3 linked regions of the Rhizobium sp. SSA_523 genome follow. Each later gene encodes a partner of the first gene's protein in a complex. Links are inferred from orthologs where the notes say so. Each region holds a gene or a part of one and is shown in the gene's direction. Other genes may lie near its edges.

Evidence for each region. The genes of interacting proteins can lie anywhere in the genome.
Region 2: the proteins of secY (region 1) and secA are in contact, whole or in part, in a crystal structure (PDB 3DIN), measured with the Thermotoga maritima proteins. The link is inferred for Rhizobium sp. SSA_523 from one-to-one orthologs. Residues at the interface, in WP_004081795.1 of Thermotoga maritima: Glu108, Gly109, Glu110, Glu111, Ala236, Glu237, Arg238, Arg239, Ile240, Thr241, Ile242, Gln243, Tyr244, Ala245, Arg246, Arg247, Val248, Thr249, Gly250, Arg251, Arg252, Val253, Tyr254, Gly256, Ala257, Ser258, Thr259, Tyr260, Leu261, Pro262; in WP_004082002.1 of Thermotoga maritima: Glu261, Ala262, Arg263, Lys300, Ala301, Arg302, Thr303, Ile304, Ile305, Leu323, Tyr324, Asp325, Pro326, Val329, Ser330, Tyr333, Ile336, Lys340, Phe345, Val349, Glu363, Phe364, Tyr374, Ser375, Gly376, Gly377, Glu393, Ile395, Thr482, Ser483.
Region 3: secY (region 1) and secG share a complex: the UniProt entries of both Escherichia coli proteins name them as parts of the sec protein translocase complex. The link is inferred for Rhizobium sp. SSA_523 from one-to-one orthologs.

What each region holds. Positions count from the first base shown.
Region 1 is NZ_CP129382.1:623,009-627,470, forward strand. What follows is about bases 863-3,762. They hold secY (preprotein translocase subunit SecY), read left to right. Parts: upstream 863-1,592; coding sequence 1,593-2,933; downstream 2,934-3,762. Other genes in these bases: rpmD (50S ribosomal protein L30), read left to right, coding at 863-872; rplO (50S ribosomal protein L15), read left to right, coding at 889-1,362; QTJ18_RS11305 (adenylate kinase), read left to right, coding at 2,930-3,520. Also shown: rpsE (30S ribosomal protein S5), read left to right, coding at 94-663; more of rpmD, read left to right, coding at 675-862; rpsM (30S ribosomal protein S13), read left to right, coding at 3,765-4,133; rpsK (30S ribosomal protein S11), read left to right, coding at 4,256-4,462. UniProt on the Escherichia coli protein: The central subunit of the protein translocation channel SecYEG. Consists of two halves formed by TMs 1-5 and 6-10.
Region 2 is NZ_CP129382.1:2,352,345-2,356,373, forward strand. What follows is about bases 1-3,249. They hold secA (preprotein translocase subunit SecA), read left to right. Parts: upstream 1-337; coding sequence 338-3,049; downstream 3,050-3,249. Other genes in these bases: QTJ18_RS19560 (peptidylprolyl isomerase), read right to left, coding at 1-75. In the rest of the region: QTJ18_RS19570 (lipopolysaccharide biosynthesis protein), read left to right, coding at 3,251-4,029. UniProt on the Escherichia coli protein: Required for protein export, interacts with the SecYEG preprotein conducting channel.
Region 3 is NZ_CP129382.1:973,135-976,756, reverse strand. What follows is about bases 1-2,842. They hold secG (preprotein translocase subunit SecG), read left to right. Parts: upstream 1-1,143; coding sequence 1,144-1,542; downstream 1,543-2,842. Other genes in these bases: pyrG (CTP synthase), read left to right, coding at 1,678-2,842; tpiA (triose-phosphate isomerase), read left to right, coding at 257-1,027. Also shown: more of pyrG, read left to right, coding at 2,843-3,306. UniProt on the Escherichia coli protein: Subunit of the protein translocation channel SecYEG. Overexpression of some hybrid proteins has been thought to jam the protein secretion apparatus resulting in cell death; while this may be true it also results in FtsH-mediated degradation of SecY.

The sequences.
Region 1 (4,462 bases):
TCCACGCCATCACCGGCCGGCATGCCCTTGTTCGGGCAGCCGGCTTTTTAAAAACCTGCCGTTCGCACCCGGAAAAGAAAAAGGAAAAGGACAATGGCACAGGAAAGAAGGGGCTCGCGCGAAGATCGCGGTGCCCGTGAAGAGCGCGACAGCGAATTCGTAGACAAGCTGGTCGCCATCAATCGCGTTGCCAAGGTCGTCAAGGGCGGCCGTCGCTTCGGTTTTGCCGCTCTCGTCGTCGTTGGCGATCAGAAGGGCCGCGTCGGCTTCGGTCATGGCAAGGCACGTGAAGTGCCGGAAGCCATCCGCAAGGCCACCGAAGCTGCCAAGCGCGATCTGATTTTCGTACCGCTGCGCGATGGCCGTACGCTGCATCACGACGTCAACGGCCGTCATGGCGCCGGCAAGGTTCTGCTGCGCTCGGCCAAGGCTGGTACCGGCATCATCGCCGGCGGCCCGATGCGCGCCGTGTTCGAGACGCTCGGCGTTCACGACGTGGTTGCCAAGTCGACCGGTTCCTCGAACCCCTACAACATGGTTCGCGCAACATTCGACGCCCTGAAGCACCAGGTGCATCCGAAGGACATCGCAGCTCAGCGCGGCCTGAAATACGCCACGCTTCAGGCTCGCCGTGCCGCTTCCGGCAATGCAGCGGAAGAATAAGGAGCTTTCTGATGGCCAATGACACCAAGAAGACGGTTACGGTCGAACAGATCGGAAGCCCCATTCGCCGGCCTGCTGTTCAGCGTCAGACGCTGATCGGTCTCGGCCTCAACAAGATGCACCGGGTAAACACGCTGGAAGATACGCCTTCCGTTCGTGGCATGATCCGGTCTGTCCAGCATCTCGTTCGCGTCGTCGACGAGAAGTGAGACGGGAGTAGAGACCATGAAACTGAACGAAATCAAGGATAACGAAGGCGCCACCAAGGAACGGATCCGCGTTGGTCGCGGTATCGGTTCCGGCAAGGGCAAGACCGGTGGTCGCGGCGTCAAGGGCCAGAAGGCCCGTTCCGGCGTTGCCATCAACGGCTTCGAAGGCGGCCAGATGCCGATCTATCGTCGTCTGCCGAAGCGCGGCTTCAACAACATCTTCAAGTCGGAATTCGTGACCGTATCGCTCGGCCGCATTCAGGCTGCGATCGATGCCAAGAAGCTCGACGCCTCTGCAGTGATCGATGCCGCGGCTCTGAAGGCTGCAGGCGTGATCCGTCGCGAGAAGGATGGCGTTCGCGTTCTCTCCGATGGCGAGCTGACCGCGAAGGTTTCCTTCGACGTCGCCGGTGCCTCCAAGGCTGCCGTCGAGAAGATCGAGAAGGCCGGCGGATCGATCAAGATGCCGCAGGTGGAATCCGCCGAATAATCTGTTATGGAATCGCCCGGAGTGCTTCACTTCGGGCGATTTTGCTCCCATATGTGAGCCTCACACGCCTGGGCCGCATCGTCGGTGACAACCGGGCTATCGCGGAAAATGAGGTGAGGCATTCGGTTGCGCAGCAGCCCCATCGTCTCCCGGTTTTCTGAAACTGAATTTGGACTGCTTTCCGGCTGGGCCGAACCACCGCCTCCGGAATTGGTCAGGCGGAGAAATGCATGGCTTCTGCAGCTGAACAACTGGCCTCCAATCTTAATTTTTCGACCTTTTCCAAGGCCACCGACCTCAAGAAGCGCCTGTGGTTCACCCTGGCTGCGCTTTTGGTCTATCGACTGGGCACGCATATCCCGCTGCCGGGCCTCAATCCGGAAGCCTATGCACAGGCCTTCCAGGGTCAGGCGGGCGGCATTCTCGGCCTCTTCAACATGTTTGCCGGCGGCGCTGTCCAGCGCATGGCGATCTTCGCGCTCGGCATCATGCCGTATATTTCCGCATCGATCATCGTGCAGCTGATGACCTCCGTCGTTCCCTCGCTCGAAGCCTTGAAGAAGGAAGGCGAGCAGGGCCGCAAGATCATCAACCAGTATACCCGCTATGGCACGGTGCTTCTCGGCACGCTGCAGGCCTATGGCATCGCCGTCGGTCTGGAAAGCGGCCAGGGAATCGTCGCCGATCCGGGCTGGTTCTTCCGCATCTCGACCGTCGTCACCCTGCTTGGCGGCACCATGTTCCTGATGTGGCTCGGTGAACAGATCACCTCGCGCGGTATCGGCAACGGCATTTCGCTGATCATCTTCGCCGGCATTGCCGCAGGCCTGCCCACGGCACTGGCCGGTACGCTGGAACTCGGCCGCACCGGAGCGCTCTCGACCGTGCTGATTCTCGCCGTCGTCCTGATCGCCATCCTCGTCGTGGCCCTGATCGTCTTCGTCGAGCGGGCGCAGCGCCGCCTGCTGATCCAATATCCGAAGCGCCAGGTCGGCAACCGGATGTTCCAGGGCGATACCTCGCACCTGCCGCTGAAGCTGAACACCGCAGGCGTCATCCCGGCAATCTTTGCCTCCTCGCTGCTGCTCTTGCCGGCGACGCTGGCCGGTTTCTCCGGCAATGCCAATCTGCCATCCTGGGCCACCATGATCATTGGTGCCCTGCAGCACGGCCAGCCTCTGTTCATGGTGTTCTACGGCGCGCTGATTGCCTTCTTTGCCTTCTTCTACACCGCCATCGTCTTCAATCCGAAGGATACGGCGGACAATCTGAAGAAGCATGGCGGCTTCATTCCGGGCATCCGTCCGGGCGAGCGGACCGCGGAATATATCGACTATGTCCTGACGCGCATCACGGTCGTCGGCGCGATCTATCTCGTCTTCGTCTGCATTCTGCCCGAGACGCTGATCGCCCGCACCGGGATCCCATTAGCCCTTGGTGGTACTTCGCTTTTGATCGTTGTCAGTGTTACCCTTGATACGGTAGCACAGATCCAGGGCCACCTCATTGCTCAGCAGTATGAGGGGCTGATCAAGAAGTCCAAGTTGCGTGGAGGAAAGAGGGGACGATGAGACTGATATTTTTGGGGCCGCCGGGCGCGGGTAAGGGAACCCAGGCAAAGCGTCTGACGGAAAAATACGGTATCCCGCAATTGTCCACGGGCGACATGCTGCGGGCGGCGGTCAGCGCCGGTACCGAAATCGGCAAGCGTGCGAAGGCGGTCATGGATGCCGGGGGGCTGGTATCCGACGATATCGTTAATCAGATCGTCGCCGAGCGGATCGCCCAGGCGGATTGCGGCAAGGGCTTCATCCTTGACGGCTATCCGCGGACCGTTCCGCAGGCCAAGGTGCTGTCGGAAACGCTCTCTGCCAATGATCTTAAGCTCGATGCAGTCATCGAGCTCAAGGTGGACGAGGAGGCGCTGGTGCGCCGAATCGAATCGCGCGTCGCCGAAACGGTTGCCGCAGGCGGAACCGTCCGCTCCGACGACAATCCGGAAGCATTCCGCAAGCGTCTTGCGGAATATCGTGAAAAGACGGCGCCTCTCTCGGAATATTATCAGGGGCAGGGGCAGCTGGTCGTGCTGGACGGCATGGCCGATGTCGACGCCGTGACGCGTTCGATCGAAACAGTTTTGGAAAACTCGGCCGCCTGAGCGGTGCTGACCATCAACTGTTAAAGAATCTTGGCGGGGCCGGTTGCAATTTTTGACCGATTCCGCTAAACACCGCGCCAACTCGCGACATTTGACGGCGATCGGCGCGGATCATCCCTCGGGATATCCGATCCGGTCGTATTGACTTGTCTCGGATGAGATTTGAACTGGCGGCCGCAACTGGCTGCTCTCATGGAAGAAGTACCACTTGCCGGATGGCAACTGGAACGCAAGGAGAATAGGCGTGGCACGTATCGCTGGCGTCAACATCCCGACTGCGAAGCGCGTTGTTATCGCGCTGACCTATATTCACGGGATCGGCCCGAAGTTTGCACAGGAAATCATCGAGAAGGTCGGTATTCCGGCTGATCGTCGCGTACACCAGCTGACGGATGCGGAAGTTCTGCAGATCCGCGAAGCCATCGACCGCGACTATCGCGTCGAAGGTGACCTGCGTCGCGAAACGTCCATGAACATCAAGCGTCTGATGGACCTTGGCTGCTATCGCGGCCTGCGTCATCGCCGTGGCCTTCCGGTCCGCGGTCAGCGCACGCACACCAATGCCCGCACCCGCAAGGGTCCGGCAAAGGCGATTGCCGGTAAGAAGAAGTAATTTATTCGAGACATTGGCCGATCGGGCGGCAGGCGTGAGAACGCCGACCGCTCGAAAGCCGTTGCCTCGAGTGGTGTAGCCGCTGGCATTACGGCGGCGCTGAGATCCAAGAAAGGAAGACCATGGCCAAGGAAGCCACACGCGTCCGCCGTCGCGAACGCAAGAATATCTCTTCGGGCGTTGCCCACGTCAACTCGACGTTCAACAACACCATGATCACCATCACCGATGCGCAGGGCAATGCGATTGCCTGGTCCTCGGCCGGTGCAAAGGGTTTCAAGGGTTCGCGTAAGTCGACCCCGTTTGCGGCTCAGATCGCAGCTGAAGAT
Region 2 (4,029 bases), 1.7 Mb from region 1 along the record:
CTGAGCAAATGCCGGCGCCTGGAAGGAGACCGCGACAGCCAGAGCGGCAGCTGCGACGAATGTAGGGCGAAACATGAAACAACCTTTCGGATTGGACACCGGCCTCAGGACGCCCAAGACCGGCCAGAACACTCTCAGAAACATCGGATTGTGGCCTTTGTGTATCAGCCGGAACCGTTGACATCATTCGACCCCCCTCTTATCTGTCACGCTACTTCACGTCCAGAAGAGTTTCCGGGCACAGCTGGCATTTTGCCTGTGCAAGACGACAGGCCCAAGCTCGGCGGACGGGTCACATGATGACGCATCAGTCTAGAGTCTAGAAAGGACCATTCGTATGGTCAGCCTTGGTGGGATAGCCCGCAAGTTCTTCGGTTCAGCCAATGACCGGCGTGTCCGCTCATATCGCTCGCGCATCAGTTCGATCGGCGCGCTCGAGGAGCGCATCCAGGCGCTGACGGATGCGCAGCTGGCGGCAAAGACCGAGGAGTTCAAGCAGCAGCTCGCCGAAGGCAAGAGCCTGGACGACATTCTTGATCCCGCATTCGCCGTCGTGCGCGAAGCCTCGCGCCGGGTTCTCGGCATGCGGCCCTTCGACGTTCAGCTGACCGGCGGCATGATCCTGCACGAGGGCGCCATTGCCGAGATGAAGACCGGTGAAGGCAAGACGCTGGTGGCGACGCTTCCCGTCTATCTGAATGCACTGTCCGGCAAGGGCGTGCATGTGGTCACCGTCAACGACTACCTCGCCAGCCGCGATGCCGCCATCATGGGCCGTCTTTACGGCTTTCTGGGCCTGACGACCGGCGTGATCGTGCATGGTCTCGACGACGAGCAGCGCCGGGCCGCCTATGCCTGCGACATTACATACGCGACCAATAACGAGCTCGGCTTCGACTATCTGCGCGACAATATGAAATATGAGCGCGGGCAGATGGTGCAACGCGGCCATAATTTCGCGATCGTCGACGAAGTGGACTCGATCCTCGTCGACGAGGCGCGCACGCCCTTGATCATTTCGGGCCCGCTGGACGACCGCTCCGACCTTTACAACAAGATCGACACTTTCATTCCGCTTCTGACGCCGGATGATTACGAGATCGACGAGAAGCAGCGCTCCGCCAATTTCTCCGAAGTCGGGACGGAAAAGCTGGAGCAATTGCTGCGCGATGACGGCCTCTTGAAGGGCGAGTCGCTTTATGACGTGGAGAATGTGGCGATCGTCCACCACATCAACAATGCCTTGAAGGCCCACAAGCTCTTCCAGCGCGACAAGGACTACATCGTCCGCAACGGCGAAATCGTCATCATCGACGAATTCACCGGCCGCATGATGCCGGGCCGCCGCTATTCGGAAGGACAGCACCAGGCGCTCGAAGCGAAGGAAAAGGTCCAGATCCAGCCCGAGAACCAGACGCTCGCCTCGATCACCTTCCAGAACTACTTCCGCATGTACGACAAGCTTGCCGGCATGACCGGTACGGCTTCGACGGAAGCCGAGGAATTCGCCAATATTTACGGGCTCGACGTCGTCGAAGTGCCCACCAACCTGCCCATTCAGCGTCTCGACGAGGATGACGAGGTCTACCGCACGGGCGAGGAGAAGTTCAAGGCGATCATCGAAGAGATCAAGGTCGCCCATGCCCGCTCGCAGCCGGTTCTGGTCGGCACGACCTCGATCGAGAAATCCGAACTTCTGGCCGCGATGCTCAAGAAGGAGGGCTTCGAGTCGTTCAGCGTGTTGAACGCCCGTTATCATGAGCAGGAAGCCTATATCGTCAGCCAGGCAGGCGTCCCCGGCGCCGTCACGATCGCCACCAATATGGCCGGCCGCGGAACCGATATCCAGCTAGGCGGCAATATCGACATGCGCCTCGAACGCGAACTGGACGGCATGGAGCCGGGGCCGGAGCGCGATGCGAAGGAGGCCGCCATCCGTGCGGAGGTTCGGCAGCTGAAGGAAAAGGCGCTCGCCGCCGGCGGCCTGTATGTCATTGCGACGGAACGTCACGAAAGCCGGCGCATCGACAATCAGCTGCGCGGCCGCTCGGGCCGGCAGGGTGACCCCGGTCGCTCGAAATTCTACCTTTCGCTGCAAGACGACCTGATGCGCATCTTCGGCTCCGACCGCATGGACGGCATGCTGCAGAAGCTGGGTCTGAAGGAAGGCGAGGCGATCGTCCATCCCTGGATCAACAAGGCGCTGGAACGCGCCCAGAAGAAGGTGGAAGCGCGCAATTTCGACATCCGCAAGAACCTTCTGAAATACGACGACGTCACCAATGATCAGCGCAAGGTGATCTTCGAACAGCGCATCGAACTGATGGATGCCACGGACCTGACGGAAACCGTGACGGACATGCGCCATGAAGTCATCGAAATGCTGGTGACGAAATATATTCCCGAGCGCGCCTATGCAGAGCAATGGGATGCGGCCGGCCTGAAGGAGGACGTGCTTCGCCTGCTCAATCTCGATCTGCCGATCGAGGACTGGGTGCGCGAAGAGGGCATTGCCGATGACGACATCCGCGAGAGGCTGACCAAGGCCGCCGACGATGCCGCGCAGGATCGTGCCGACCGCTTCGGCGCCGAAATCATGACCTATGTCGAACGGTCCATCCTGCTGCAGACGCTCGACCATTTGTGGCGCGAGCACATCGTCAACCTGGACCACCTGCGCTCGGTGGTCGGCTTCCGCGGCTATGCACAGCGCGATCCGCTGCAGGAATACAAGGCCGAGGCCTTCGAACTCTTCCAGGCGCTGCTGGCCAACCTGCGGGAAGTGGTCACAGCACAGCTGATGCGCGTGGAACTGGTGCGCGATGCACCGGAGTCGCCCGAGCCGCCACCGGTCATGCAGGCCCATCATCTGGATGCCACGACGGGCCAGGACGAGTTTGCCGAGGCGCCCATCCTGCCGACGGTGGCACCGGAAGACCGCGATCCGCTCGACCAGTCGACCTGGGGCAAGGTTGGCCGCAACGAGCCGTGCCCCTGCGGCTCCGGCAAGAAGTACAAGCATTGCCACGGCGCCTTCGAGCAGGCCTGACAAGACGGCAAGGCGGCCAGGGCGCGCTTCCTTGCCTGAGGCCGCGGAACTCACCCGATTTGACGATCTGAAAGAGCCGCCTCGCGCGGCTCTTTCAGATTCAATTAATTTAGGAGACGCCATAATAAAGCGTTTCTTAACGGTGAGCGGGGCATAGTGAATACCCGACAGTTCTGCGTCCCAGGATAGTGCGTGCCCCACATGACGGTGATCGAACAGGCGGAAAGACTGCTTCCGCTCAGCCTCCGGGTTCGGCTTGCGCCGATCGCGCGGAAGCTTGACTCGATCCTGACCGGCACAGACGATACCGCCCGCTCCCAGCGCATGGCGCTGACGGCCTTTTCCATCCGCATCATCAGTGCAGCGATCGCCTTTGCCTCGCAGATCATCCTGGCGCGGCTGATGGGCGAGTTCGAATACGGGATATTCGCCTTTGTCTGGGTGCTGGTGGTGGTCTTCGGCAATCTCTCCTGCCTCGGCTTTCACACGGTCGTCATCCGCTTTTTGCCGCAGCATCAGACGCGGGGCGAGACCGACCTCGTGCGCGGCCTGAACTGGAGCGCCCGCGTGATCGCCATGCTGGCGGCAAGCCTGCTTGCCGCCTCCGGCTTTGCCTTCCTGTCCATTTTCGACGCGATGGTCCCCGATTACTGGATGATCCCCGTCGTGCTCGGCCTCTTCACCCTGCCGATGATCGCGCTCGGCGATGTTCTGGACGGCACGGCGCGCGCCCATGGCTGGGCCGTGGCGGCCATGAGCCCGACCTATATCATCCGGCCCGTGCTGATCCTGGCCTTCATGCTGCTGTCTGTCGCCCTGGACCAGCCGCGGGCTGCGCGCACCGCCATGGAAGCTGCCCTGGCGGCCACTTACGTGACCACTCTCTTCCAGTTCATCCGCATCAGCCTTCGGCTGAGAAGGCTGCATGGCCGCGGCAATCTGGATTTCGATATCCGCTCCTGGACCGGTTTCGCGCTGCC
Region 3 (3,622 bases), 350 kb from region 1 along the record:
CCACGCTTTTGAACCATGGCCGCGGTTTTTCATATTATTTAGTCGTGTTAGTGGTTAATACCGAAACAGATTGGCAGGACGCGGCGCCGGCAGACGAGCAGGAGATACCGGGATGGGGCGGTTTGACCGGACCTGACCGCGCCCTGCGGCTGCGTAAAGCGCGAACGATAAAGCGTGCTAGACTCGTGCTGACATTGCTCCAGGCCTGCAATCGTTATGCGCGACAAGGCATGGACAGGAAAGGATACAGACGCACATGACGCCCGATGTTCGCCCGCTTGTTGCGGGAAACTGGAAGATGAACGGCACGCGAGCCGCACTGGATCAGATCAAGGCCATGGCCGCAGGCGTCGATGGGCCTCTGGCCGAGAAAGTGGATGCGCTGATCTGCCCGCCGGCAACCCTGCTTTACGTGGCCACGGCGCTCTCCACCGACAGCCCGCTGATGATCGGCGCCCAGGATTGCCACCAGAACGCCGCCGGCGCCCATACGGGCGACATCTCCGCCGACATGATCGCGGATTGCTTCGGCACGCATGTCATCGTCGGCCATTCCGAGCGGCGCAGCGATCATGCGGAAACCGATCATCTCGTGCGGGCCAAGGCGCAGGCCGCCCATGCCGCGGATTTGACGGCGATCATCTGCATCGGCGAGACGGCCGAGGAACGCAAGAGCGGCCAGACGCTCGACATTCTCAAGCGGCAACTGGCGCTGTCCGTGCCGGATGGCGCAACGGCCGAGGACACCGTCATCGCCTATGAGCCCGTCTGGGCGATCGGCACGGGTCTGACGCCCACCGTCGAGGATATCGAGGCAGCCCATGCCTTCATGCGTGCCGAGCTGGCAAGCCGCTTCCAGGCGGCCGGCCGGACCATGCGCATCCTCTATGGCGGGTCCGTCAAGCCCGGCAATGCGCGGGAATTGATGGCGGTCGAGAATGTCGACGGTGCGCTGGTCGGTGGTGCCAGCTTGAAAGCGTCCGACTTCCTCGCCATCTATAATGCCTATGAAGCGCTGACCGCCTGAGCATGCCTGGCGGCGCATTTGCGTTTTTGCCTCTTTCAATGCTGGTCAGGCTCGGGTAAAGAGCCGGCCAGATCTCGAATGTATGCCGCCGGCTGGGCGCGCAGGACTGGACTGATATGCAGACCGTATTGATCGTAATTCATCTCATGATCGTGCTCGCTCTGGTGGGCGTGGTGCTGATCCAGCGCTCGGAAGGCGGCGGACTTGGTATCGGCGGCGGATCCGGCTTCATGTCGGCGCGCGGAACGGCCAATGCCCTGACGCGCACGACGGCCATTCTGGCGACCTTGTTCTTCATCACCTCGCTGGCCCTTGGCATTCTGTCGCGCTACGAGTCCCGCCCGACCGATATTCTCGACCGCATTCCCGCGACGCAGCAGGGAAGCGGCAACGGCATTCTGGACCAACTGGGTCCGGCCCCGACAGGTCAGGCACCAGCAGGTCAGGCACCGGCAAACGGTGCCACTGCTCCGGCGGCTCCGGCCGATCCGGCCGCCGTACCCACCGGCCAATAAGCGCCGGTCAAAGCTCAACCTCCGGCAGGCCCAAAGCCTGCCGGTTTTCTTTTGTCCAGATTTCAACAGCTTTTACCGTCCGATGGCATTTTTCGGCTGGTGGAATCGTTCGTGAAAAGGTATCCGGTGACTCCCATGGCGCGATATGTATTCATCACTGGCGGCGTGGTTTCTTCCCTCGGTAAAGGAATTGCGGCTGCAGCCCTCGGAGCCTTGTTACAGGCCCGCGGTTACCGGGTTCGTCTTCGTAAGCTCGATCCCTATCTCAACGTTGACCCGGGCACCATGAGCCCGACTCAGCACGGCGAAGTCTTCGTGACCGATGATGGCGCGGAGACCGATCTCGATCTTGGTCATTACGAGCGTTTCACGGGACGTTCGGCCACCAAGACCGACAACATCACCACCGGCCGCATCTACAAGAACATTATCGACAAGGAACGGCGCGGAGACTATCTCGGCGCAACGGTGCAGGTCATTCCGCATGTCACGAACGAGATCAAGGATTTCGTCGTGGAGGGCAATGACGACTATGATTTCGTCATCTGCGAGATCGGCGGCACGGTGGGCGACATCGAGGCCATGCCCTTTGTCGAGGCGATCCGCCAGCTTGGCAACGAATTGCCGCGCGGCGCCGCTGTCTATCTTCACCTGACTTTGATGCCCTATATTCCGGCGGCGGGCGAACTCAAGACGAAGCCGACCCAGCATTCGGTCAAGGAACTGCAGGCGCTCGGTATTGCGCCGGACATTCTCCTCGTCCGTGCCGATCGCGAAATACCGGAAGCGGAGCGCCGCAAGCTCTCGCTGTTCTGCAATGTGCGTCCTTCCGCCGTCATCCAGGCTCTGGATGTGGCGAATATCTACGACGTGCCGATGGCTTACCACAAGGAAGGGCTCGATTCGGAAGTGCTTGCCGCCTTCGGGATCGAACCGGCGCCCAAGCCGCGTCTGGAGGCCTGGGAAGAGGTCTGCAACCGCATCCGCACGCCGGAAGGCGAGGTTACCATTGCCGTTGTCGGCAAATATACCGGCTTGAAGGATGCTTATAAGTCGCTGATCGAAGCCCTGCATCACGGCGGCATCGCCAATCAGGTCAAGGTCAAGCTGGAATGGATCGAGTCCGAAGTCTTCGAAAAGGAAGATCCGGCGCCCTATCTCGAAAAGGTCCACGGGATCCTGGTTCCCGGCGGCTTCGGCGAGCGCGGCGCGCAGGGCAAGATCAATGCCGCCCGTTTCGCGCGTGAACGCAAGGTGCCTTATTTCGGCATCTGTTTCGGCATGCAGATGGCCGTTCTGGAAGCAGCCCGCAATCTGGCCGGCATCGAGGATGCGTCCTCGACGGAGTTCGGCCCGTCCAAGGAACCCGTCGTGGGCCTGATGACGGAATGGGTGAAGGGCAACGAGTTGCAGAAACGCTCTGCAGCGGGCGACCTGGGCGGCACCATGCGGCTCGGAGCCTATAAGGCGGCCCTGAAGCGGGAAACCAAGATTGCCGATATCTATGGCTCGACGGATATTTCCGAGCGCCATCGCCATCGCTACGAGGTGAATGTCCAGTACAAGGATCGGCTGGAAAGCTGTGGCCTGGTCTTCTCCGGCATGTCGCCGGACGGGCTGCTGCCGGAGACGGTCGAATATCCGGACCATCCCTGGTTCATCGGCGTGCAATATCACCCGGAACTGAAGAGCCGTCCGCTCGATCCCCATCCGCTCTTCGCAAGCTTCATCGAGGCAGCATTGGAACAGAGCCGTCTCGTCTGACGCCACCAAGGCGACAGGTTGATCCTGAAATCTGCCCGGACCTCTCTCAGGAGGCCCGGGCAGATTGCGTTTCGGCGCCCGTGCGGCGGCACCATCACCGGATCATTGCGGCGTCAAATTGCGGCGCCAGCGAGACATCCGGACATCAAGGTGATTCGCGACACAATCTCTCGACAACCGCTTATCCGGCGAAAGACTTTTCGCCTTGCGGCTCGATTCGTATCAGGGCGACAGGGTGGTGCTTGCAAAATCAACAGGATAGACGACACGTGCAGCTTTTATAATATACATTCTCATAGTCTTTTAGGACTATGCT